3 regions of the Terribacillus sp. JSM ZJ617 genome follow, and region 2 is predicted to be linked to each of the others. Evidence: riboswitches for the same ligand, from Rfam matches in the RefSeq annotation. Region 2 holds a riboswitch; each other region holds the start of a gene.
The links. A riboswitch is a leader RNA that binds a small molecule or an ion and turns the genes downstream of it on or off. The one in region 2 is predicted to bind S-adenosylmethionine.

Region 1 (7,805 bases), on a different contig from region 2:
GGGAAGGAAATACACCCTTGAAATGGCGAGCTGAACATAAAATGAAACAGCTTAAAATGATATCAAAGGAGAAATAAAAATGGAAATGGGATTAAACAATAAAACTGCATTAGTTACTGGTTCTACAAAAGGCATAGGGAAGGCAATTGCATTAGAACTGGCTAAGGAAGGAGTAAACGTGCTTGTAAATGGTCGGAATAACGAAGAAGCAGAACAAATAGTCAAGGAAATCAAATCAGCTTATCCCACAACTTCTCCGCAAAATGCTGCAGCCGACATTGTTGATATGCAACAAAGAGAAGCATTATTAGAAAAGTTTCCTTATGTAGATATTTTAATTAACAGCATGGGTATCTATGAAATTATGCAATACGAAGATATAACCGATGAAATATGGGAGAAATACTTCCGTACCAACGTACTAGCTGCAAATAGCTTGTCCAAATATTATTTGCCAAAAATGTTGGAAAAGAATGATGGCCGCATTATCTTCATAGCAAGTGAGGAAGCCATAATGCCTTCGGGGCTGATGCCTCAATATGGTATGACAAAATCTATGCTTTTATCCTTAGCTAAAAGCATATCAATGCTGACAAAAGGATCCGAAGTTACAATTAATACAATTATGCCTGGGCCTACTCTTTCTGAAAATGTGCAGCAAATTATCGAGGGAATATACGCTAATGAAGAGATGACATTTGCAGAAAAAGAAAAACATTTTATGATCCATAATCAACCCCAATCTGCCATACAGCGATTTATCAGACCAACCGAGGTAGGAAGACTAGCTGCTTTCTTGTGCAGTCCATATGCTTCTGCTTTTAAGGGATCACCAATCCGTATGGATGGAGGAATGATTCCGACTATTTATTGATAGGAAAGAGCAACTATATGAACGCTCATAGCAAAACAAAAAGCAGAGTTCCGATGAACTCTGCTTATTCTTCATTTACTTTGTTGACCAAAGCTTCCTCCGCCATCTTAAACCCTTCAATAACAGTGTCTTCCTCAACCTCAATCATAATACAGCGTTTGTTATTGAAAACAACTTGCCGTACATAACGCAGATCTTCTGGGCTTATTGCGATATTGGCAACCTTCGTTTTGATTTTAATGGATTTGGAATTGTACTTCGGCAATACACTGGTTGCCTTCATTTCATATTTCTCATCGTCAATAACCTTTTGATAAGCAGTTTCTACTTTTTCCGGGGTCACGTCTTCTACGCCGCTCATAGTCAGGACGCGCTGGATATCCTGTTTATCAAGCTTCGGTGCTTCATCTTCTTCATTTTCTTCTACTACACGATTGATTTCCTCATATACACTAGCAAGGGCAGAGGTATTAAGCTGATCGCCAGTTATATCTTTGACTATCTCTTCAAAGACACTTTTATCATCTCTTGCAGTCATGATTTCTTCAGCATTTAAAACATCCTCGATAAATGCCGTGTCTGGCTCGAATGCTTTTGCTGTAGAGTAGAGCACATGATTCACATCAGCGGCGCTGTCGTTGAAGCATGGGAATAAGAATCCTGATAGCGGTGCTTGCAGATTGATAACAGGATTTACTGTGACATTGTACTTGAATTCCCTTTCCACATAATCAAATTCCAATTCTTTTTTCGGTTCCTGTGTCTTGTTGATACTGCATAGCAGGAAGGAGTGGGAGTACATTGTATCATTGGCGCTTTCCTCTTGATCATCACCCTGGCGTTTCTGGGCTTTCAGGTATTCTGCCTTGATGAATGAGATGACCACATCATGCTCATACTGTCTGTCTTCCAGCATCTTAGCAACAAGCTTCAGCATGTCGTTCGTCCATTCTTCTACATCATTTGTTAGTAAGCCGCGGTGCAGGATGAATTGGCTGCTGTCCTCCACATCCCGTTTGAATTTCAGTTCAAATAGTTTCTCATCAGGCTGACCTGCTAGTACTTTTTTGAAATTGCCCAAGAACAACTCCTGTTGATCTTCATCCAGCATGCCAAACGGCATACTTTCGTGATGATAGATGTCACTGGATTCTTTCATGATATATACGTTGAAAATATCAGAGATTTTAAGTTTATCATTGCCTTTTTTAAATTGCCTGCGAATCGTTGCGATGTCCTTTTTATTCATATCGTTTCCCGTTCCTTATTGATAGAGTGAAAAGCATGTTCACTTATTTTAACATAGAGATAGATTGCGAAACGGGACTTTTAATGTAGGTTTTTGAAATAAATAAGATTAGAAGTTCAAGTAATGAGTATAAGGAGTTTCAAATGAAGCCAAATACTAAGAGATGATTTGCTTCTAAACAAACGAGGAAAATCTAGTTTTATTTTTGTGAAAGAAATAGAGAGCTAAAAAAATAGTATAAATAATCTGCTATCATGGAAGCTTATTAAGTTAAAACAGCCCATATCAAATGGGCTGTGTCACATCTTCCAGTGCTGCTTCTTTCTCACGTACAAGTGGAATGACTTCACGGCCGAAGCGCTCCAGATCTTCTTCGTAATGGAAATGGCCAGTTAAGACGAGGTCAACACCAATTTGTTTAAGACGAATGATCTGGTCAGCTACCTGTTCTGCCGTACCTATCAGACCGGTTTTGAAACCGTCATTATATTGAACAAGATCCTCATAGGAAGAGTCTGCCCACATGCCTTGCTTGCTTTGGGTTGCTTGACCAGCGTCCTTGACGGACTCACGAAAGCCTTCGACTGCTTCCGTATCGGCATGGCTCACAATATCACGAAGCAGGGATACAGCTTCTTCTTCTGTGTCACGGACGATGGCGAAGCCGTTTACAGCGAACTTTACATCACGGCCTTGATTGGCTGCACGGGCTTTCACGTCTTGGATTTGCTGCTGGAAGCCTTCGAGTGTATTGCCGTTCATGAAATAATAATCGGAAACACGAGCAGCCATGTCACGAGCCACATCGGAATTGCCGCCTTGGAATATCGGAATCTGCTTTTCTGGTTTTGGTTTCAAAGGGGCGTCTGATAGCCTGTAAAAGTCTCCTCGATAGGTAGCTTGTTCTTCCTCCCACAATGCCCGGAGCACACGGATGAACTCTTCGGAACGCCGGTATCGTTCATCATGATCGAGCCAATGCTCGCCGTAGCTGATGAATTCCTGTTTGAACCAGCCGCTGACAACATTGACAGCGGCGCGACCTCCGCTAATATGGTCCAGTGTAGCGAGCATTTTGGCGTAGACGCCTGGATGCCAAAGACCTGGATGGACTGCCGAGATTAGGTTCAATTTTTCGGTGACGCTTGCTAGGGCAGAGGCGAGGGTTATTGCTTCGAGCTGTTTATCAGCGCCGTAGCTTGCGATAAAACGTGTTTGCAGAAGGGCATATTCAAAGCCGTTCTGCTCAGCGATTTGCGCGTAGCGTTTGTTCGCTGCAAAACTCCAGTCCGTTTTCTGCGGCAGCTTGGATATGACTAGCCCGCCGCTCACATTCGGTACCCAATATGCAAATTTCACTTTCGTCATCCTTTACCCTCCAGCAGCTCACTTATCAAGAGTGTACGAAAACAGCCCTTCTCCATAAAAGAGAAGGGCTGCGGGTATGTAACTACCATCCGTTCACGCTTCTCATCTTCAGGATGTAATATCCTTCTGAAATTGGCACCGTGCTGGTAACAGTCGGTTGCCGAGGCTTCACTGGGTCAGTCCCTCCGCCTCTCTTGATAAGAAAACTATTTTTTTAGTGATTGTAAACAAAGTATTCAGACTTGTCAACCTAGTTTGTGCAATTGCTGGATTGTTCTGTTAAGCTGGAGGTAGAAAGACACTTTCGCTTTGTATTAGAGGAGGATAACCAATGAAAAAAATCATTAACCGACCAGAGGATGTTGTCCTGGAGATGTGTCACGGGCTGGTATTGGCTCACCCGGAACTCGAATTATTGAAGAAGTATAAAGTGATCAAACGAAAACAATTACAGACAAATAAGGTTACCTTAATCAGTGGGGGAGGAAGCGGGCATGAGCCTGCCCATGCAGGCTTTGTCGGGGAAGGCATGCTGGATGCAGCGGTATGTGGCGATATGTTTGCTTCGCCTTCCCAAATACAAGTTTATCAAGCTATCAAGGAGACGGCAGGAGAGAAAGGTACGCTTCTTATCATCAAGAATTACAGCGGGGATATTATGAACTTCAAGAACGCGGCCCACCTCGCTAAGGAAGATGGGCTGGAAGTGGATCATGTGAAGGTAGATGATGATATCGCAGTGGAGGATAGTCTGTATACAGTTGGAAGACGTGGTGTTGCTGGAGTCGTACTTGTACATAAAGTCGCTGGAGCAGCTGCGGCTGAAGGGCGTGACTTACAGCAGGTAAAAGCGGTAGCGGAAAAAGCTGTCTCTCGGACACGCAGTATCGGTGTTGCTTTGACATCCTGCACATTGCCAGGTGGTGAACCGACCTTCAAGCTTGCAGAGGATGAAATGGAGTATGGCGTCGGTATCCATGGGGAACCTGGTATCCGACGGGAAAAGGTTCTATCAGCCAACGAATTAGCCAAACGGATGGTCGAGGATCTGCTGAAGGAAGGACAGCCAGAGGAAGATGCGGCTTTATTGATTAACGGATTTGGCGGAACACCATTACAAGAATTGTATCTGTTCAATCAATCTGTCAATCGTGAGCTTGCTGAACGGAATATCAAAATAAATCGGATATTCGTAGGCAACTATATGACTAGTATCGATATGGCAGGTGTGTCGGTAACGATTATGTCACTTGATGATGAGCTGCGCACTCTGCTCTCCAGTGAATCAGATACACCAGCTCTCAAGATTGACGGACCTGTGGAGCAGCCAGCGTTTTCCAGTTTTAAGGAAGCAGCAGACAATGCGGATGTTTCTTATCAGGTAGAAACAGACAGCGCGTATGCACAAGTAAAAGAGGACTCTATTACACTGGAAAACATCATCTACTTAGTGGATAAAATGAGCGAAATTATCATTGAAAATGAAGCTGCCTTCAACAAGCTTGATACCCACGCTGGAGATGGGGATTTCGGTAATAGTGTGGCAAAAGGCTTCCGTCAATTGAAACGGGAATGGAAACATATTCTTGATGAAGACAACCTTACGATTGGCAGCTTCCTTGATGCCTCTTCCATGGTGATCATGGAGCATTGCGGTGGTGCTTCAGGACCAATATGGGGTGGCGCGTTCCGTGCTGCCGGAAAAGCAGCTGGTGAGAAGAAAGAGCTCACTGTAACAGAATTCGCAGATATCCTGCAGCATGTCGTAACGGCAATCCAGGATATTGGAGAACGCTCCTTTGGTCGCGGAGCTGAGGTCGGGGATAAGACATTGATTGATGCACTCGCACCATGTGCGGATAGCTGGAAGCAGAGTGCTGCAGCTAATGAAGATGTAAAGACAGCCTTCAAAAAAGGCGCAGAGGCTGCTGTTACTGGTGCGGAGAATACGAAGGAAATCGTTGCACGGATGGGACGTGCTGGAACGGTAGGAGAGCGCAGTCTTGGTTATCCGGATGCAGGCGCGCATGCACTGGGTGTCATTTTTACTAAATTAGCTGCTGCATTGAAATAATCCTATGCAGCAGAGAGTGAGTTTCCTAGATTAGTTCAGGTTTTGGATTGCTTTGGTTAGTATGTAGTATATCTTTGTCAAAAACCTTGTAAAGGGAGGGTGACAAAAGCTATCTTTTCCCGACAAACTAGGCCTTTCTTTCCCAATCCAGATAGACAGGAATCTGACAGAAAATCATAGAATTCTACTTTAAATCTATTTAAGGAGGATTCATATGAAAAAGAAATCGATTCTTGCTGGAGCTCTGCTTATCACGTCCTTATTATCAGTCCCTTCTGTATCGTTAGCTGACGCAGTGCATGATCATGGGCATAACCATGAAACAGTCGGTTTTGACCATATTGGAGACAAGCTCCCTAAAGCAGGGGATTTCAAAGACTTGGAGTCTGCACCGTCTATTGAGCAATCAACGGATGTAGTCGAGTTTAACAGTAAAGGAAAAGAAGTGGAAAAACACCGGACAGAAAGTAATACAGGCGGATTTAGTATAGCGGATACAGGCAGCCAAAAGGTGACAGTCCTGGCTGTTGCCGATGAAGAATATCGAGCTGCTTATCCGGATTGGCAGCAAAGGATTATTTCAATTGTGGAACAAGCAGACAATGCTTTCAACCGTGATCATGATGTGGACTACGTCGTCGAGGCTGTTGGACAATGGTCGTCCAGCGGATCAAATAGCTCTGCTTTGCTACAGGACTTACAGCGTGACTGGGATGGACGCGGGTATGATTTTGTTGCTGGTTTTACAAGAGACAGCCGATTTGATGCAGGTGGTATTGCATATGTTTATAGCGGAGCACCTTCCGGAAGTGCGATTAGTGTAAACCTTGATCAAGGAACAAGAAATACTGCATACGCAGCACAGCATGAATTTACGCATAACTATGGCATCGGTCACGATGCGCAGGGAAGCGGAATCCGCTGCATCATGAACTATGATTATTCATACACAGTAGACTACTGGGATGAAGGTCATGATCGCGTGCTGTCACAAAATAAATTCTGGTATGGATCTTAAAAGCGGCGGCCGTTATGGCCGCTTTTTTACATTGTATTCTCAGACTCTATTTTTATAATAGAGTTTTTGTTATATATTGGTAGTTGGGTAGGAAGGAGCGGAACTAATGATAGAAGGTTTGTACGAAGCACATTTACCAGTTAGTAATCTGAAAAAATCCATCACGTTTTATGAAGGACTGGAGCTTTCCCACATTCATGAAGATAGGTTAGCTTTCTTTTGGATTAAAAAGGACCATAGCTGGCTTGGTCTTTGGGAATCGGATAAAGCAGAGCTTGCCCATCATCCATCCATCAGACATGTCGCATTTCAAGTGAGTTTGGAAAATTTAAAAGCTGCATCCGGATGGTTAAAAGAAAGAGGATATCACCCGAGAGAAGCTTTCGGTTTTGGCCCTCATGAGCCTTTTGTGATGGGCGCATGATGGAATGGCACATGCGAAAATTCATTTTAATGATCCGGATGGCAACAGTCTGGAGCTTATCACGAAAATAGATAACCCAAACAATGTCACTTCAAGGTTGTATTTGAGTGAATGGGAAAAAGAAAACTCGAATAGTTAGGGTCCACCGATGATGTGTGCAAAGGTTATAAAGGGAGGAGCAAAAGAAATGACAAATCGTTTACTTGAATCTTTATCCATTCTGCATCCGATTATACAAGCCCCTATGGCGGGAGGGATATCAACAGCGGAACTAGTTACAGCTGTATCTGAAGCGGGCGGATTAGGGATGATTGGTGCTGGTTATCTAAATGCGGAAAGTACGCGTCATCAAGTACGGGAAGTGAAAGCTGGTACAGACAAGCCCTTTGGTATCAATTTGTTTGTACCGAGTCCTTACAAAGGAAAGAAGGACGCGATTGCCAGGTCGCAACAATCACTAAAGCCCTTCTTAGATAAACTAGGCTCAACTAGAATGGAAAGTGGATTCACATCTTATGAACAGATCTTAGAAATCTATCATAAACAGGTGGATGTCATCATTGAAGAGAAGGTCCCCGTTTGCTCATTCACTTTTGGTATGCCTTCATCTGTAGTAATCAACTCTTTAAGGCAAGCGGGTATATACACCATTGGTACAGCAACTACTCTGTCAGAGGCGTTAGCAATCGAGGCAGCTGGAATGGATGCGGTTGTCCTTCAGGGCAGTGAGGCAGGGGGGCATCGCGGCAACTTCCTAGCTGGAGTGGAACAAAGCATGATTGGACTGATGGCGCTCAT
Region 2 (7,805 bases):
GTTCATTACCTTACCGATCACTGCTACCCTAGGTGGCTTGATCTATTACATCTTAAACATTTTCTTCTAATATATAGTAAAGCACGCTTGGAATTAACCAAGCGTGCTTTTTTAGTCTTTTCGCAATCTTCTTGCCAATACATTCCCGAATGTCTGCATTGCTTGTACAAGTATGATCAGGATGATGATAACGACATACATAACGACAGGCTCGAAGCGCAAATGCCCATATTGATATGCCAAATCTCCAAGACCGCCAGCACCGACTAAACCAGCCATCGCTGTGGCTCCGATCAATCCGATTGTTGCGATTGTTAATCCTAGAATCATCGTAGAACGTGCTTCCCTGATGATTACACTCCAGATTATTTTATTAGTCGATATCCCCATCGATTCATATGCCTCGATGACACCTTTATTCACTTCCAGTAGCGCAGACTCCATTAAACGCGCAATATAAGGAGCTGTATAGACAACAAGCGGAAGGATAACACCTTCTACGCCAATTGTAGTTCCGACCAAAGCTCTTGTCAGAGGTAAAAGCAGGAATAAAAGGATGATAAAAGGAATGGATCTGATTACGTTTATGATCGTATTCACGATTGAATAAAATACTCGATTCTCTGCTTGGCCGCCTTTTCTTGTCATGACCAGCAAAATACCTAGCGGCAGTCCGATCACGATTGAAATAGCTAGCGAAATACCAGTCATCAGCAGCGTTTGCCAAAACGCCTCGGTGATGTCTGCACCCCATTCTGTCCAGAACTCAATCATGACGCCACCTCCTCAACCGTTACTTGCTGCGACTCCAAGTAAGAAATTGCCTTCTCCACTTCTGCTGGATCCCCTTGCAAATGGATAAGCAATTTACCAACGGAGCTAGCTTTCAGCTGATCAATTCCACCTGCCAGTATACTTGGAACAACATCAAATTTCTTTGTGATGGCCGCAAGGAATGGCTCATTGGAAGCTTCTCCGATAAACGTCAGTGAGACGAGACGCCCTGTAGCAGAAAGTCCTTTTTTCACGCTGTCCGGTACTTGGAAATTCGCATCATCAAAGACAAATTTCCGAGTCTGCGGATGTTTCGGTTTGGTAAAGACATCGATGACAGCCCCTTCTTCCACCAGCTCTCCATGGTGCATAACACCGACACGATCACAAATACGCTGGATGACATCCAGCTCATGTGTAATCAAGAAGATGGTGATGCCAAGCTCCTTATTCACTCGGAGCAGCAGTTCAAGAATGGAAGACGTCGTATTCGGGTCCAAAGCACTTGTTGCCTCATCACTTAGCAGCACTTCCGGTTCTTGCGCAAGTGCTCGTGCGATAGCCACTCGCTGCTTCTGACCACCAGATAATTGAGCCGGATAAACATTCTTCTTTTCTTCCAGACCTACAATTTTCAGATACTTATCAACGCGTTCCTTGATTTCATTCTTCGGCACCTTACTCAGCTTGAGTGGTCTAGCGACGTTTTCGTATACTGTTGCAGTCGTCAGCAGATTAAAATGCTGGAATATCATACCGATTTTCCCTCTTGCTTTACGAAGCTGCCACTTCTTAAGCTTCGTGAGGTCTACACCGTCGATGAATACTTCGCCCTCAGTTGGACGTTCCAGTAAATTGGCACAGCGGATCAGGGTACTTTTCCCTGCTCCGCTGAATCCGATGACGCCATAGATTTCACCTTTATTGATATTCAAGGAGACGTTTTTCAGCGCCTCCACTTTTTTCTTGCCAGTGGTAAAGGTCTTCGATACATTTTTTAGTTCAATCATATTGCTTCCCCCTTACCAGCTTGGAACAACGGATCCTTGGAATTCATCTTCCACAAACTGTTTCACTTCATCAGATTGGTAGATTTCTTGAAGCTTCTTGACGACCTCATCTTCCGTGTTCGCTGATCTTACAACAAAATAGTTGGACCAGGGATTGTTTTCTGATTCCTCTGCAAAGATTGCATCATCATTGATATTCAAGTCAGCACCCATCGCAAAGTTCGTGTTGATTGCCGCTGCTGCTACTTCTGGAAGCTGGGCTGGAAGCTGGGAAGCATCCAATTCAACGATTTCCAGGTTCAGTGGATTTTCTACGACATCTTTTGCCGTGGCAGAGTTTTCTGCTTCTGGATCAACTTTCAATACTCCTGCTGCCTCAAAGAGCTTCAACGCACGATATTCGTTGGCTGGATCATTCGGTACAGCGATCTTGTCGCCTTCCTTCAATTCGGAAATATCCGAAATCTTATCTGTATAAATACCCATTGGGAACGTTAGCGTCTTAAATACTTCTTTTAATTCATAACCTTGGTTCTTTACTTGGTCTTCTAGGAAAGGAAGTGTCTGATAGCTGTTCGCATCAAGGCTTCCATCATCCAACGCACTGTTTGGTGTGTTGTAATCATTGAATGTTTTGATTTCGACATCGATACCTTCATCTGCTGCTAATTCTTTTACTTTTTCCATTACTTGCTCATGCGGTCCGCCGCTGACGCCGACCAATATTTTGTCATTTGCCAGTGCAGCAGATTTGTCATTGCCGCATGCCGCTAAGAATAATGCTAATAATCCGATAAGTCCAAAGCTTAAGATTTTTTTCATGTTGCTCTCCCCTTTTTCTTCGCTGTTATCAACTACAATAAAAAAAGCGCCTCTCTAGATTAAGAGAGGCGCATGGTATCCGTATGCACTCATTCTCTTATCTCTCAGTACAGCTGTTCGCTGTCTGCAGGAATTAGCACCTAGATCATCGATCTGGTTGCCGGGCTTCATAGGACCTGTTCCTCCGCCGCTCTTGATAAGAATTTCATTATACATTTGTTGTTGATCTGTTTGTTACTTTACCTTCCAAACTAGTTATTGTCAATATAATTTTAAAATTTATAGAAAAATCAATCTGATTTTTTCTATTATGATTGCTGGAGAGTATTGCAGGCATTCAACCCAGTCTAATAATACGAGAATATGACTGCATATCTTTAAAACAAACGATTGATCAAGCTGCAATTGCCGACAGAAGTCTACATTTATTCTTTGTGAATCACTTTGATAATGCTGTCTACTAAGTGATTTATGACGAATTCGGCAGATTACCTTTTAGTTGTATATACGTTTTGAATACTTTACTTCACGTATCCTATTTTTAATTAAAATCATTTAAACTGGCTAGATAACAGCATGTCAGAAAGTTATCCATTTATTTATGGAGTAGACTTTTTTGACAATATAAAAAGCCGGATGATAACCACCCGGCTCTCCTGTGTACTAGGCCTCCCAACACATACATACACACACTTACTCTCTCTGTATACCAAAGCGGGCATTGATCTGCCCTCTCAGCATTTGCTGGCGGCTTTCTCGTTCCGCTTCTTTCCTCTTGTCTCTCAGCATCTGCTGACGAATTTCGAAGGTTTGCACACCCTCTTCCCTTTTGTTGGCGATCTCGATCAATTGCTCTACATCCGAAAAAGAGTACTTGCGATTTCCCTTCGCTGAACGTTCAGGAAAAATGAGCTTGCGTTCCTCGTAATAACGAATTTTGCGTTCAGTCAGACCAGTCAGCTCGCTCACAATACCTATTGTGATTACTTTCCTGTTCTTGTAAGAAGGCTCGTTACTCATCTGTTCACCTCATCACCATGTGCTGTTACTCCACATTATACCGTATTTATCCATTCATCCTAGTGTTGTGTGAGGAAACCTGACAAACAACAAAATAGTTCGTCAGCATCGCTAACATGTTTGATGCAAAGTTATTCGGCTATAAGTATACTGAGCGTAACAGTAAAAAGGGAACATCAGAAAGGAGCGTCAAGCACGTGGCACATGATCAGGAAGCCCTTGATTTAGCCAAACAAATCGTAGAACTCGACCTGAAGCGTGACGAGTGCTGGGAGGATCTTGCTGCACTTGCAGGAGACAGAGCATTCGAACTGCTGCGACTCGTTCAGAATAGATAATATGAAAAAGGAGACCTGTAAAAGGTCTCCTTTTTTTATTTCACATAATTCGGGTAGTCTGTAATGATTCCGTCAACACCAGCTCGGATTAAAGGCTGGACTTCACCAGGTGCCCGTACTGTCCATGGCATAATTCGCATTCCACGTGTATGGATTCTGCCAACTAATGTATCATCCTGTGTGACATTTGTAAAATGCGTATTTACATAGTTTGCATACGTAGATATTTTATCAAGTTTACGATTTGTGAGGTCAGCACTTCTTGACGTCAATACACCAAGCGGTACATGCGGCAACAGCTGGGAAAGATACGCAATTGATCCAAAATTGAAGGATTGCAGAATCACTTCCTCATAAAGAACATTAGCCAAATCATATTTTTCCAGCAGCTCAGCTGCCGCTTCCTCTATTCCATCATAAAGCTCTGGCGATTTTAATTCGATCAGGAACTTTGTTTTTCCTTTATACCTTCTTATTACATCCTCTAACAACGGGATTCGCTGACCTTCATACACCGAATCATACCCAGCACCTACGTCATAAGACTGTAAGGCGGCAAACGTAAGGTCCTTCACGTACACGGCCTCTTCAGGGGCATCGACAGCTGTGCGATTTATAGATGTATCATGAATGACGACAAGCTGACCATCCTTGGACATTTGTACATCCAGTTCGATGAAATCGGCTTGCATCTCTACAGCCAGATCAAAAGCAGCGATTGTATTTTCAGGTGCAAATCCGGAAGCGCCGCGATGAGCGATGACAGGAAGGATTCCATTTTGCACGTACTGACTATCAAGCGACCTTGTAGTTACGGACTCATACGATGGATTAATCTGATTCATCATTCGGATCATCTCCCTGTAGTTATCTGGATTGTAATCTTTGTTCTATGCAGAGTACATGAATTGGACGGTGATCTTTGTTATCTTCTTGACTTTAATATAGCGACTTTTTATTAAGCAGATGTTGAGCTGCTGTGTAGAATGATGCAGCTTATCTTAAGAACGTGTAAACATGCCACAAAGCTTAGATGTTTGTAATCTTGTAAGATGGGGAATGCTATTATCACAACACATTAAATCACATCATTGTTTGGAGGTAGGTATTATGAGTTTCATCTTATATCTAATTGTTGGTGGTATTATCGGCTGGCTGGCAGGCTTGATCCTTGGACGTGACGTTCCAGGTGGTATCATTGGTAATATCATTGCAGGTATTATCGGGGCATGGCTTGGCGGACTTATCTTCGGAGACTTCGGTCCTGACCTCGCAGGTATAGCAATCATCCCTGCTTTGATCGGTGCCATTATCTTCGTCTTTGTATTAAGCCTAATTCTACGCAAAATGCGCAGAAAGTAATAGAACACAAAAGGACTAGCAGGCAATATTGCCTGCTAGTCCTTTTTTTGTGCCGGGATTGTATGAGCTTTGTAAAATAAACAGTCATTTCCCTCTTCTCTGTAAACGCTTTTTCACCCACTCTTCACGTTAACTCAATTTTCACTCGATATAGTATAGATGAATTCACAGAAAGGAGCAGATTATGACACATGTATGCTTGGCTGGTTTGAAAAAGTCTTACGATGGCAGAAAAAATGTTATTGAGCAAGTGGACCTGCAGCTGGAGCAAGGCGAGTTCTTCGTGCTTGTCGGTCCATCAGGTTGTGGGAAAAGCACTATTCTCCGCATGATAGCTGGCTTGGAGCCGATAACGGGCGGGGAATTGTTTGTGAATGGCAAGAAGATGAATGATGCACCACCGAATAAACGGGATTTATCCATGGTCTTTCAGAATTATGCATTGTATCCGCATTTGAATGTGGAACAAAATATCACCTTCGGCTTACATACAAAAAAAATTTCACGCGAGGAACAAAGACGCCGCACTCTCGAAGCTTCCGACATGCTCGGATTAGCTGATTACTTAAAACGCAAACCACGTGAGCTATCTGGCGGCCAGAGACAGCGTGTCGCCCTAGCCCGTGCGATTGTGACAGAAGCTCCTCTTTGCTTGATGGACGAGCCATTATCAAATCTGGATGCGAAACTGCGGACGCGGATGCGTTCGGAAATCCGGCAGATACAGCGGAAGCTCGGGATTACGATGATCTATGTTACACATGATCAGACCGAAGCGATGACGATGGCAGACCGGATGATGATCCTTCATGAAGGCGAAGCGATGCAAATCGGCAAGCCGCTTGATATCTATAATAACCCTGCCAATACATTCGTAGCGTCATTTATCGGATCACCTGCCATGAATGTAATGGATGCAGGCGTTTCTCCAAACGGTATTGTTCTATCACCAAATTGCACCTTGCCTAACCCAATGAAAGGTAATGTAAAAGCAGCAAGCAAGAATGTCCAGGTCGGTATACGGCCAGAGCACATCCTATTTGCTGCTCCAGAACAAGCCGATGCTATAGTAGAGATCGTTAATACTGAGATTCTTGGTACAGAAACGCTCATTACTTTCATTCTGGATGATTCCAATGAGCAGTGGATTGCCCGATGGAACGGACAATGGCAATTCTCTGTCGGAGATCGGATTCCGATTCGTTTTGATTTGGATGCTATCCATCTCTTCTCAAAAGACAATGGACGGATTCTATGGTCAGCTAGTGATGGACAACCGAAGCAGACAGCCAGAGAGGTGCTAAGATGAACGCTTCCCGGGATTTACAGCCTGTTCCCCCTCAGGAAAGCGTACCAAAGCGGAATCTATTTTCCTTTTTGGAGGGCTGGCTCTATTTGCTTCCTTCTATCATTTTGTTCGGCGTGTTCGTTTTCTACCCAATGTTCCGAACCATATACTTGAGTTTCTTTTTAGCTGACCAAATGGGTCCATTCGAATTCGTCGGATTGGAAAACTATCAGTATATCCTAAGCTCTGACAGTTTTCAGAGCAGTGTAAAAGCTACCATTCTTTTTGTGCTGTACACAGTACCCGCAGGCATCCTGCTCGCTCTTTTCCTGGCTTTGCTGACAAATGAAAAGATCCAAGGAATCGGCATATTCCGTACATTGTTTTCTTCCACAATGGGGATGAGCGTTGCAGCATCCAGCGTCATTTGGATGTTCATGTATAATCCTTCAATCGGCGTATTCAGCAGAATTGCCGAGTGGCTGGGCTTTCCAGCCGTCCAATGGCTGCAGGATCCCGACTATGCCTTGCTTGCAGTATCATTATCCACGATTTGGATGAATGCCGGCTTCGCATTTCTGATCATACTTGGAGGATTACAGAACATCGATACACACCTATACGAGAATGCAAAAGTGGCGGGAGTTAGCTATCTTTATCAGCTTCGCCGAATTACGCTGCCCATGCTGTCCCCCACTTTATTCTTTATCGTGACAGTATCGTTCATCAATGCCTTTCAGACATTCGGACAAATTGACATCCTTACAAAGGGCGGACCGGTAGAATCAACCAATGTAATCGTCTATTCCATCTATAAGGATGCCTTCATCAATAATGATGTCGGCTCTGCGAGTGCTCAGGCAGTCATCCTGTTCTTCTGCGTCCTGCTGCTGACAGCACTGCAGTTTAAGCTTGGCGAGAGGAAGGTGCATTATCAGTGATACTCGCAAAGCGTATCAGCCTTTATACGGTCCTGATCATCTGTGCCATTATCATGATGTTTCCGATTTTCTATGCTTTCAGCATCTCGTTCATGGATGGCGGGGAAGTGATGGGCGGCCAGCTTCTTCCTAGCAGTCTATCGCTGGATAATTACGTCGAGGTATTTCAAAAAGTGCCGCTTCTAACCTACTTGCTCAATAGTTTCGTCACATCAGCCATTGTTATGATTGGCCAGCTGCTAGTCAGCAG
Region 3 (7,805 bases), 130 kb from region 2:
TTCTTCCAGCAAAGCAATGAGCGTTTCGCTCGCGAAAAATTCCTGGTTTCCGATCTCTGGCTTCGCATGGATGGCCTGACTAGTCTGGATATACTTTTCTTTATTTGTATCCAAATGCAGTGAAATTCTGCTAGCTTCCGTAACAGATCTACTCATAATCATTCCTCCTCCTGAAGTCTTTTCAGATGCTCCTGCAGTTCCTCTTTTGGTACATCCACCACGATAGAGCCACCATTTGTATCATTCTCTACTGCTTCCTTCACGGCTTCATCCTGATACAGCTCAACGATTTTCTGATATGTTTCATTGTCCTCGTCTTTCTTATTAACTGCGAAGACATTTACAAAAGGTGTAATGCTGTCGTCATTGGCATTTTCCAAATAGATTGGATCCTCCTTCGGATCGAGACCTGCCTGACCTGCTATGCCATTATTGATGAAAGATGCTGCTACATCCGGCAAGACACGTGGAGTTTGCTGGGCAACAACAGGTACGATTTCAATGTTCTTCGGATTCTCTACAATTTTGGATGGATCTCCGAACTGGCCAAAGTCATCCGCTAATTTTATAACGCCAGCTGCTTCCAAAGCCCGCAGTGATCTAGCTTGGTTAGATGGATCATCCGGGATAGCAATCTTATCGCCTTCCTTCAGTTCATCAAGGCTTTCGATTTTCTCTGAATAAGCTCCAATTGGGGCAATGACTGTCGAACCGATTGGTACAATAGTATCGCCATTTTCTTTGGCATATTGACTCAGGAAGGCGATATGCTGGAATGAGTTCATGTCGATTTCACCGTTGGCCAACGCTTGGTTTGGCAGTGTATAGTCAGAGAATTCCACAAGTTCGATATTGATGCCCTCTTCCTTCGCCTTTTCCTTCAAAATTGGCCATTGATCCCCATCAGAACCTGTTACACCGATTTTCACTGTTTGGCTGCCATCTGCTGAGCTGCTCCCACACGCTGCAAGGATAAATACAAAGGCTAACGAAACGATTCCAAGTAGAGCTTTTTTCATGTCGATCATCTCCTTAAAATTTTTCTTGAAAGTGTATTGCCGACCCATTGGGCAAGCTGGACAAGCACAATTAAGATAACGACTGTAACAATCATGACGCTCGTATCAAACCGCTGGTAGCCATATGTCATCGCTACATGTCCGAGACCCCCGCCGCCGACCGTTCCTGCCATTGCCGAGAAATCAATCAAACTGATGGTAATGAACGTCAATCCGAGAACGAGCGGACCGAGAGCTTCCGGAATCAAGATGGTAAAGATTATCTGAAGAGGACTGGCTCCCATGGCCTTAGCTGCCTCGATGACACCCGGGTCAATACTGATGAAGTTATTTTCTACAACTCGTGCGATGCTGAATGCAGCTGCGATGCTCATCGGGAAGATCGCGGCCCATGTACCGATGGTCGTGCCAATCACCTCTCTGGTCAGCGGACTGATCGCGACTAGGAATATAATGAAGGGGATCGGGCGGATAATGTTGATCAGGAAGTTGATAATTTGAAAAAGGAACGCATTTTCCAGAATGTTTCCTTTACGGGTTATGAATAGTAGAAGTCCGAGAATGATGCCGAATATAGAACCTATGACCAATGTGACAGCCACCATCAGAATCGTCTGACCAGTCGCCTCGACAATACGCGGCCAAAAAGTTTGCCAATCTACGCCCATGCCACATCCACCTCCTCTATTTGTACGATCTCTTCCAATTCCCTTACAGCACCGGCTGTTTTACCTTCGTCACCGTCAAAGCTGACAAGCAAATTGCCGTAGAATTTTGCCTGGATTTCTTGGACGGAACCATAGACGATATTCACGTCAATATCGTGCTTTCTTGTTACCCGGGATAAGACTGGATCGCTTGCCACCTCTCCTTTGAAAATGATTCTGTACAGCTGCTTCCCGCCTTTTTGCCGCCACTCATCTAATAACGATGGAGATGGGAGATCCTGCTGAACGGAGCGGATAAAACGTTTTGTCGTCTGGTGGACAGGACTTGTGAATGTATCGAATACACCGCCAGTTTCTATAACCTCTCCATCCTCCATAACAGCAACCTTGTCACAGATAGCTTGAATCACATGCATCTCATGCGTGATCAGCAGAATTGTAATACCGAATTCCTTGTTCACCTTTTTAAGTAGACGAAGAATTTCACCTGTTGTATCAGGATCCAGTGCCGAAGTTGCTTCATCACAAATCAGAATATCCGGTGATGTGGCTAATGCTCTGGCAATGCCAACTCGCTGCTTTTGTCCTCCTGACAGCTGTTCCGGATAATCCTTTGCTTTATCCGACAGTCCGACGAAATGGAGAAGTTCATTCACTCTCTCTTTTATTTTAGCTCGCGGCATTTTTGCCAGTTTCAAAGGATAAGCAACATTACCAGCAACAGTCCGCGAGGTTAACAGATTGAAATTTTGAAAGATCATCCCTATCCTGCGGCGTACTTTCCGAACTTCACTAGGACGAAGACTGGCTAAATCCACACCTTGCACTTCCACCGAACCTGCTGTCGGATTTTCCAGTACATTGACAAGCCTGAGCAAGGTACTTTTACCGGCTCCGCTAAAGCCGATAATGCCGAATATCTCTCCTTCCTCGATTGTCAGATTCACATTTCTAACAGCATGCACTTCCCGTTTTCCGATTGTAAATGTCTTTGAAACATCCTTGAAAGTAATCATCATTTTCCTCCCATCAACACAAAAGAGCCCTCTTTTCCTTATCCAGAAAAAGAGGGCTCCACGTATGAAACTTCCTCATTCTCATCTTCCAAACGCTCATGAGCGTTTGCAGGAATTGGCACGGTATTTAATAATAAACCCGTTGCCGAGACGTCATAGGGCCTGATCCCTCGGTCTCTCTGGATAAGAATAAAACAAGTATGCAGTTGTAAGATTTGATTACCATGTTATGGGATTGCAGATTGAAAGTCAATCACTTTTTTAAAATTCTTTTTTCTGGTATTGGATAATCCCTTGCTGTGGCCAGCTTGCGTTAGCTGTTTATGCATTTTAGAAAAAGGGTGCTTCACAGCCTTTCAATCATAATAAGACGCATATTGGCTAGTTTGGAATAGTAGCTAAAGTATACGATAGCCAAGCCTGTTTTCCTATACAGCCTAATAAAAAAGTCGCATCAAAAATGCGACTTTCAATGTTATTCAGCTGTTAGGTGCCAAGTGTAACTCACAAAATCCCCAATAAGGTCTGCAGGTACACGAATACCGCTGTACGCCAGTTCATCACCACTATATATTTCTTCCGTACCATTGATTCTGTAGTTTTTAGCTTCATCCAATCCCTTCATCCGTAAAGAAGCGAGTGGTGCTGCTGGCTCTGCCAGAACACGATAATAGCAGACAAAAGCTTCTGTTTTATCTTCGTTAACAAACATCCAAGCAGTTTCATTGCCTTCAAAAGGACTTTTCAGCCGATAGAATCGACCGAACTGAACAAGTCTGCGAATCTCCTTATAGGTGTTAATCTGCTGCTTGACGACTTCCTTCTCCTCAGGACTAAGCTTTGTGAGGTCCAGCTCGTATCCCAGATTCCCTGCCATCGCGACGTCACCCCGCATCTCCAATGAAGTAAATCGGTGTACTTGATGGTTCGGAACATCGGATACATGGGCACCCATCGAAGCAATGGGATAAAGCAAACTTGTAGTATGCTGAATTTTAAGCCTTGAGACAGCATCTGTATTATCACTTGTCCATGTTTGTGGCATGTAATACAGAATTCCCGGGTCATAGCGGCCGCCGCCGCCTGAGCAGCTTTCAAACAGAATCTGCGGAAAACGGGAAGTGATCTTATCCATCACTTCATAGACTCCGAGAATATGTCGATGTGCCGTTTCCCGCTGACGCTCAGGAGGAAGCAAGGCAGAACCAACCTCAGACAGATGACGGTTCATATCCCATTTCACATAAGTGATTGGGGCACTTTCCAAGATGGCTGCTACTCGCTTAATAATCTCCTCCCGAACGTCCTGTCTTGAAAAATCGAGCACGAGCTGATCACGGCTTTCCGTACGATATCGATCCGGCACATGCAGACACCAGTCAGGATGCTCACGGTACAAATCACTGTCCACCGATACCATTTCCGGCTCGAACCAAAGTCCAAATTGCATATCTAAATCGTTTACACGTTTCGCCACATCTTCAAGTCCATTCGGCAGCTTCGTTTTATCGACAAACCAATCTCCCAATGATGTGGAATCTGAATTCCGTTTTTTGAACCAGCCATCATCCAATACGAAAAGCTCGATTCCTAGCTCACTGCCAGCCTTAGCGATTGCCTCAATTTTATCAGCATCAAAATCAAAATACGTCGCTTCCCAGTTATTAATCAGAATCGGCCGCTCTTTATCTCTGTATTCTCCTCTTACTAGATGCTGCTGATAGAACCCATGCAGCGTTTGCGACATTCCTCCCAAACCATCCGCTGCATAAACAAGCACTGCTTCTGGTGTTTGAAATGTCTCATTGGGTTCCAGCAGCCACGTGAAGTCGAACGGATTGATACCCATTGTCACCCGAGTTGTCGCAAACTGATCGACTTCTGCCTGGGCTAGGAAATTACCGCTATAGACAAGATGAAAACCAAACACTTCCCCTTGATCTTCTGTTGCATGCTTCTCCATCAAGGCGATGAACGGATGCTGCTGATGACTGCTTGCTCCGCGTGTGCTTTCTGTAGACTGTATACCCGCCTGCAAAGCACGCTTTTCAAGATGTCTTTCCTTTCCCCATGCCCCCGGCATGGTAAGCATGTCAAAGTCCGAACGGCGGAAGTCGATACATGCACTGGCAGCCTGTAAGAGCTTTAAATTTTGTTTGCCATTATTACGGAATCGCACAGATCTTGCGACTACATCATACTGACTGAAAATTGTATAAAGCAAGATCACTTCCAAATGAAGTAATTCATCTTCCATTGTAATTTCAAGCGTTTCTGCTCCTTCCTGACCAGCGTATGTTGCAGGAAGCCCTGCCAGCTTCGGCTTACCACTGAAGATACGATGTGATTTATAACGCAAATCAGTCACAGTTGATCCATTTTCCAGCTGGATCTGATAGGCTGGCTTGCGAAAATCCGAATTGCCAAACTGTGGGTATTCCTGCGGCAGAGCATCCAACGTGAAAGTCCTGTCCCGATGATACGGATTCGGAGAAAATGAACGATCTATGTACTGCTGACGATTGCTGTTGCGAAACTGTCGAATCTTCCTACCCCAATACTGATGTGTCAAATAACCATCCCGCTCCAGCTGCATCACATAACTAGTAGATTTCCCCTGCAGATGAAAAATACGTTTCTCTTTATCAAAAATGATTGTCATCGCTTTTTGTTCCCCCTATGATCATCAGTTGTTTAAGTACATAAGTAAGCTCATAGTAACAAAGAAAGCGCTATCAATAAAGTTATAATTGAATTCTTAACAAAAAAACACTGCTACGCATAGCAGTGTTTTGTTTCACCTGTCTTCAATAACAATATAAGCTGCTTTCACGGGTCCATGTACCCCTACAACTAAGTTCATCTCAATATCAGCCGAGTTACTTGGTCCAGTAATGAAGTTAATACAGGATGCAATAGCTTTCCCTTCCTGTACTTGCTTTGAGATACGCTGAGCTGCCTGGGTCATGCGGGGTACGATGGTGCTTTTCGGTACAAGAGCAATATATTTATGCGGCAGCAGACTGACAGTACGGCCTTTCCCCTCACCTGAGAAGAGTACGACTGTCCCTGACTCAGCAAGAGTGATATCGCTGAATGTTATACCGATATTGGCCTTTTCCACAATTCCGATGTTGTCATGGCCAATAGAAGGATCCCATTCATGTACGTCTATTCCTTGGGCCGGCCATTTCTGAAGCGGATCCCGTAAACCGAATGCATCGTAACGAGGGTCCTGCCATATGGCCAGCGGGCCGCCTCCATATGCAGATACTGTTTCCGCCAGTACTTTCGAGAGGGAACGCGAATCGGTTTCAATCAGCTCGGTATGGATAAGCCGGCATTGATCACGGAGTATATCTACCAGCTCATCCTGTGTTTTATCAGTCAGCGTCTTATCCTGCGGGCGATACTTCCAGTTCCGTACGGGCCTTTCTGTCAGTACTTCCGTGCGGCTGAGGCGGCTGGCGACATTCGTAAGGAATCTTTCACGGTTCTGTATCATACCTTGCCATTCTCCTTTTCGTGCTGCTTGAACCAATCACGGAATCGTTCTTTGTTCGGAGCGGGAAAATCTCGAATTTCAGTCCATGCCTTCAGCGGTCCAGGACCTTTTGAAATCGTCTCATCCTTCGTAAAAGGCTTCATGACAGTGCTCGCCATCTTCGATCCAGCTGCATACAACGGATTCGAGGAAGCACCGATTCCAAAAGCTTTCATTGCCATTTTCTCTGAAATCGGCGCGCGGCCTTCCCGCTCGACAATCACTTGTCGATGACGGTGCAGCAGCTGATGCAATGGTATTTTAACCGGACAAGCATCCGTGCAAGCAGCGCAAAGCGTCGATGCATACGGCAGCTCCTTGAAATCGTCATAACCTCCCAGCAGCGGCGTCAGCACTGCCCCGATTGGCCCTGGGTAAATGGAGTTATAGGAGTGGCCGCCAATGTGGCGGTATACCGGACAAACGTTGATACAAGCCGCACAGCGGATGCACTGGAGTACAGATTGGAATTCGGTTCCGAGAATACCAGAACGGCCGTTATCCACGATGACCAGGTGAAACTCGGATGGGCCATCAACCTCTTCTGCTGTCCGCGGACCAGTCAATGCCGTAATATAGCTCGTCAGCTTCTGACCGACTGCACTTCTTGTCAGAAGTCCAACCAGTACTTCGAATTCTTCAAATGTAGGAACGATTCGCTCCATCCCCATCACACAAATCTGTGTATCTGGTAAATCAGAAACCATACCCGCATTACCTTCATTTGTGACCAGACCGACAGATCCAGATTCTGCGATGGCAAAATTACACCCTGTGATGCCGATATCAGCTTGCAGGAATTCCTGGCGGAGTTTCTCTCTGGCATGGAGTGCTAGTTCTTCCGGTTTTGAAGTAAGCTTATAGTCCAGCTTCTCAGTAAACACATCCTTGATCTGCTCTTTGTTTTTATGAAGCGCAGGTGTCACAATATGCGAAGGCGGATCATGGTCGTCCAGCTGCAGAATATATTCTCCGAGATCTGTTTCAATGACGTCACAGCCTTCCTGTTCCAACACACCATTCAAACCGATTTCCTCTGTGACCATGGATTTAGCCTTCAAAATTTTCCTGGCTCGTTTTTCCCTGACGATACCTTTCACATAGTCATTTGCCTCTTCTGCTGTTGCAGCAAAAAATACATGCCCGCCGCGCTTTTGCAGATTCTCTGAAAGCTCCTGTAAATAATAGTCGAGATGATCAAGTGTATGCTGACGTATCTCTTCCCCATGAGACCGCCATTCTTCCCAATTGCCAAGCTCCTCCGCCGCATCCAGTCTTCTTGTCCTGAGGCGTTCCTGAGCCCCGGCAACTGCACCACGCATAAACGTGTCTTCCATCTGCTTATTTACATTATCTTTGAACTTTTCGTTCCCTATCTTCATCGCCATGCTGCCATCCCCCTTAACGACTGTTTAGTACCTCCGCGATATGCATCACTTTGACCGGCTTGCCGCGGCGCTGCATTCGTCCCCCAATATTCATTAGACAGCCGCCATCTGCTCCAATCAGGTAGCTAGCTTTCGTTTCAGTTACCGAATCTACTTTTTCATCGACCATC

Region 1: another riboswitch for S-adenosylmethionine. It lies ahead of sfnG (dimethylsulfone monooxygenase SfnG); the one in region 2 lies ahead of ACH6C1_RS02595 (MetQ/NlpA family ABC transporter substrate-binding protein).
Region 3: another riboswitch for S-adenosylmethionine. It lies ahead of ACH6C1_RS01955 (methionine ABC transporter ATP-binding protein); the one in region 2 lies ahead of ACH6C1_RS02595 (MetQ/NlpA family ABC transporter substrate-binding protein).

Annotation. Positions count from the first base shown of each region.
Region 1 covers NZ_JBISEQ010000003.1:8,962-16,766, forward strand. The annotation lists gene ACH6C1_RS11560 (helix-turn-helix domain-containing protein) at 1-77, shown strand, start outside; gene ACH6C1_RS11565 (SDR family NAD(P)-dependent oxidoreductase) at 80-874, shown strand; gene ACH6C1_RS11570 (DUF4317 domain-containing protein) at 939-2,123, opposite strand; gene sfnG (dimethylsulfone monooxygenase SfnG) at 2,409-3,491, opposite strand; SAM riboswitch class I at 3,591-3,695, opposite strand; gene dhaK (dihydroxyacetone kinase subunit DhaK) at 3,823-5,565, shown strand; gene ACH6C1_RS11585 (zinc-dependent metalloprotease) at 5,780-6,583, shown strand; partial or broken gene ACH6C1_RS11590 (VOC family protein) at 6,690-7,146, shown strand; gene ACH6C1_RS11595 (NAD(P)H-dependent flavin oxidoreductase) at 7,195-7,805, shown strand, end outside.
Region 2 covers NZ_JBISEQ010000001.1:522,777-530,581, reverse strand. The annotation lists gene ACH6C1_RS02610 (inorganic phosphate transporter) at 1-70, shown strand, start outside; gene ACH6C1_RS02605 (methionine ABC transporter permease) at 112-774, opposite strand; gene ACH6C1_RS02600 (methionine ABC transporter ATP-binding protein) at 771-1,784, opposite strand; gene ACH6C1_RS02595 (MetQ/NlpA family ABC transporter substrate-binding protein) at 1,797-2,606, opposite strand; SAM riboswitch class I at 2,701-2,809, opposite strand; gene ACH6C1_RS02590 (MerR family transcriptional regulator) at 3,300-3,626, opposite strand; gene ACH6C1_RS02585 (hypothetical protein) at 3,824-3,964, shown strand; gene ACH6C1_RS02580 (glycerophosphodiester phosphodiesterase) at 4,000-4,812, opposite strand; gene ACH6C1_RS02575 (GlsB/YeaQ/YmgE family stress response membrane protein) at 5,075-5,326, shown strand; gene ACH6C1_RS02570 (ABC transporter ATP-binding protein) at 5,511-6,635, shown strand; gene ACH6C1_RS02565 (carbohydrate ABC transporter permease) at 6,632-7,555, shown strand; gene ACH6C1_RS02560 (carbohydrate ABC transporter permease) at 7,609-7,805, shown strand, end outside.
Region 3 covers NZ_JBISEQ010000001.1:388,461-396,265, reverse strand. The annotation lists gene ACH6C1_RS01970 (M20 family metallopeptidase) at 1-156, opposite strand, end outside; gene ACH6C1_RS01965 (MetQ/NlpA family ABC transporter substrate-binding protein) at 159-1,019, opposite strand; gene ACH6C1_RS01960 (methionine ABC transporter permease) at 1,025-1,687, opposite strand; gene ACH6C1_RS01955 (methionine ABC transporter ATP-binding protein) at 1,678-2,703, opposite strand; SAM riboswitch class I at 2,782-2,893, opposite strand; gene ACH6C1_RS01950 (alpha-galactosidase) at 3,179-5,365, opposite strand; gene ACH6C1_RS01945 (LutC/YkgG family protein) at 5,501-6,208, opposite strand; gene ACH6C1_RS01940 (LutB/LldF family L-lactate oxidation iron-sulfur protein) at 6,205-7,635, opposite strand; gene ACH6C1_RS01935 ((Fe-S)-binding protein) at 7,649-7,805, opposite strand, start outside.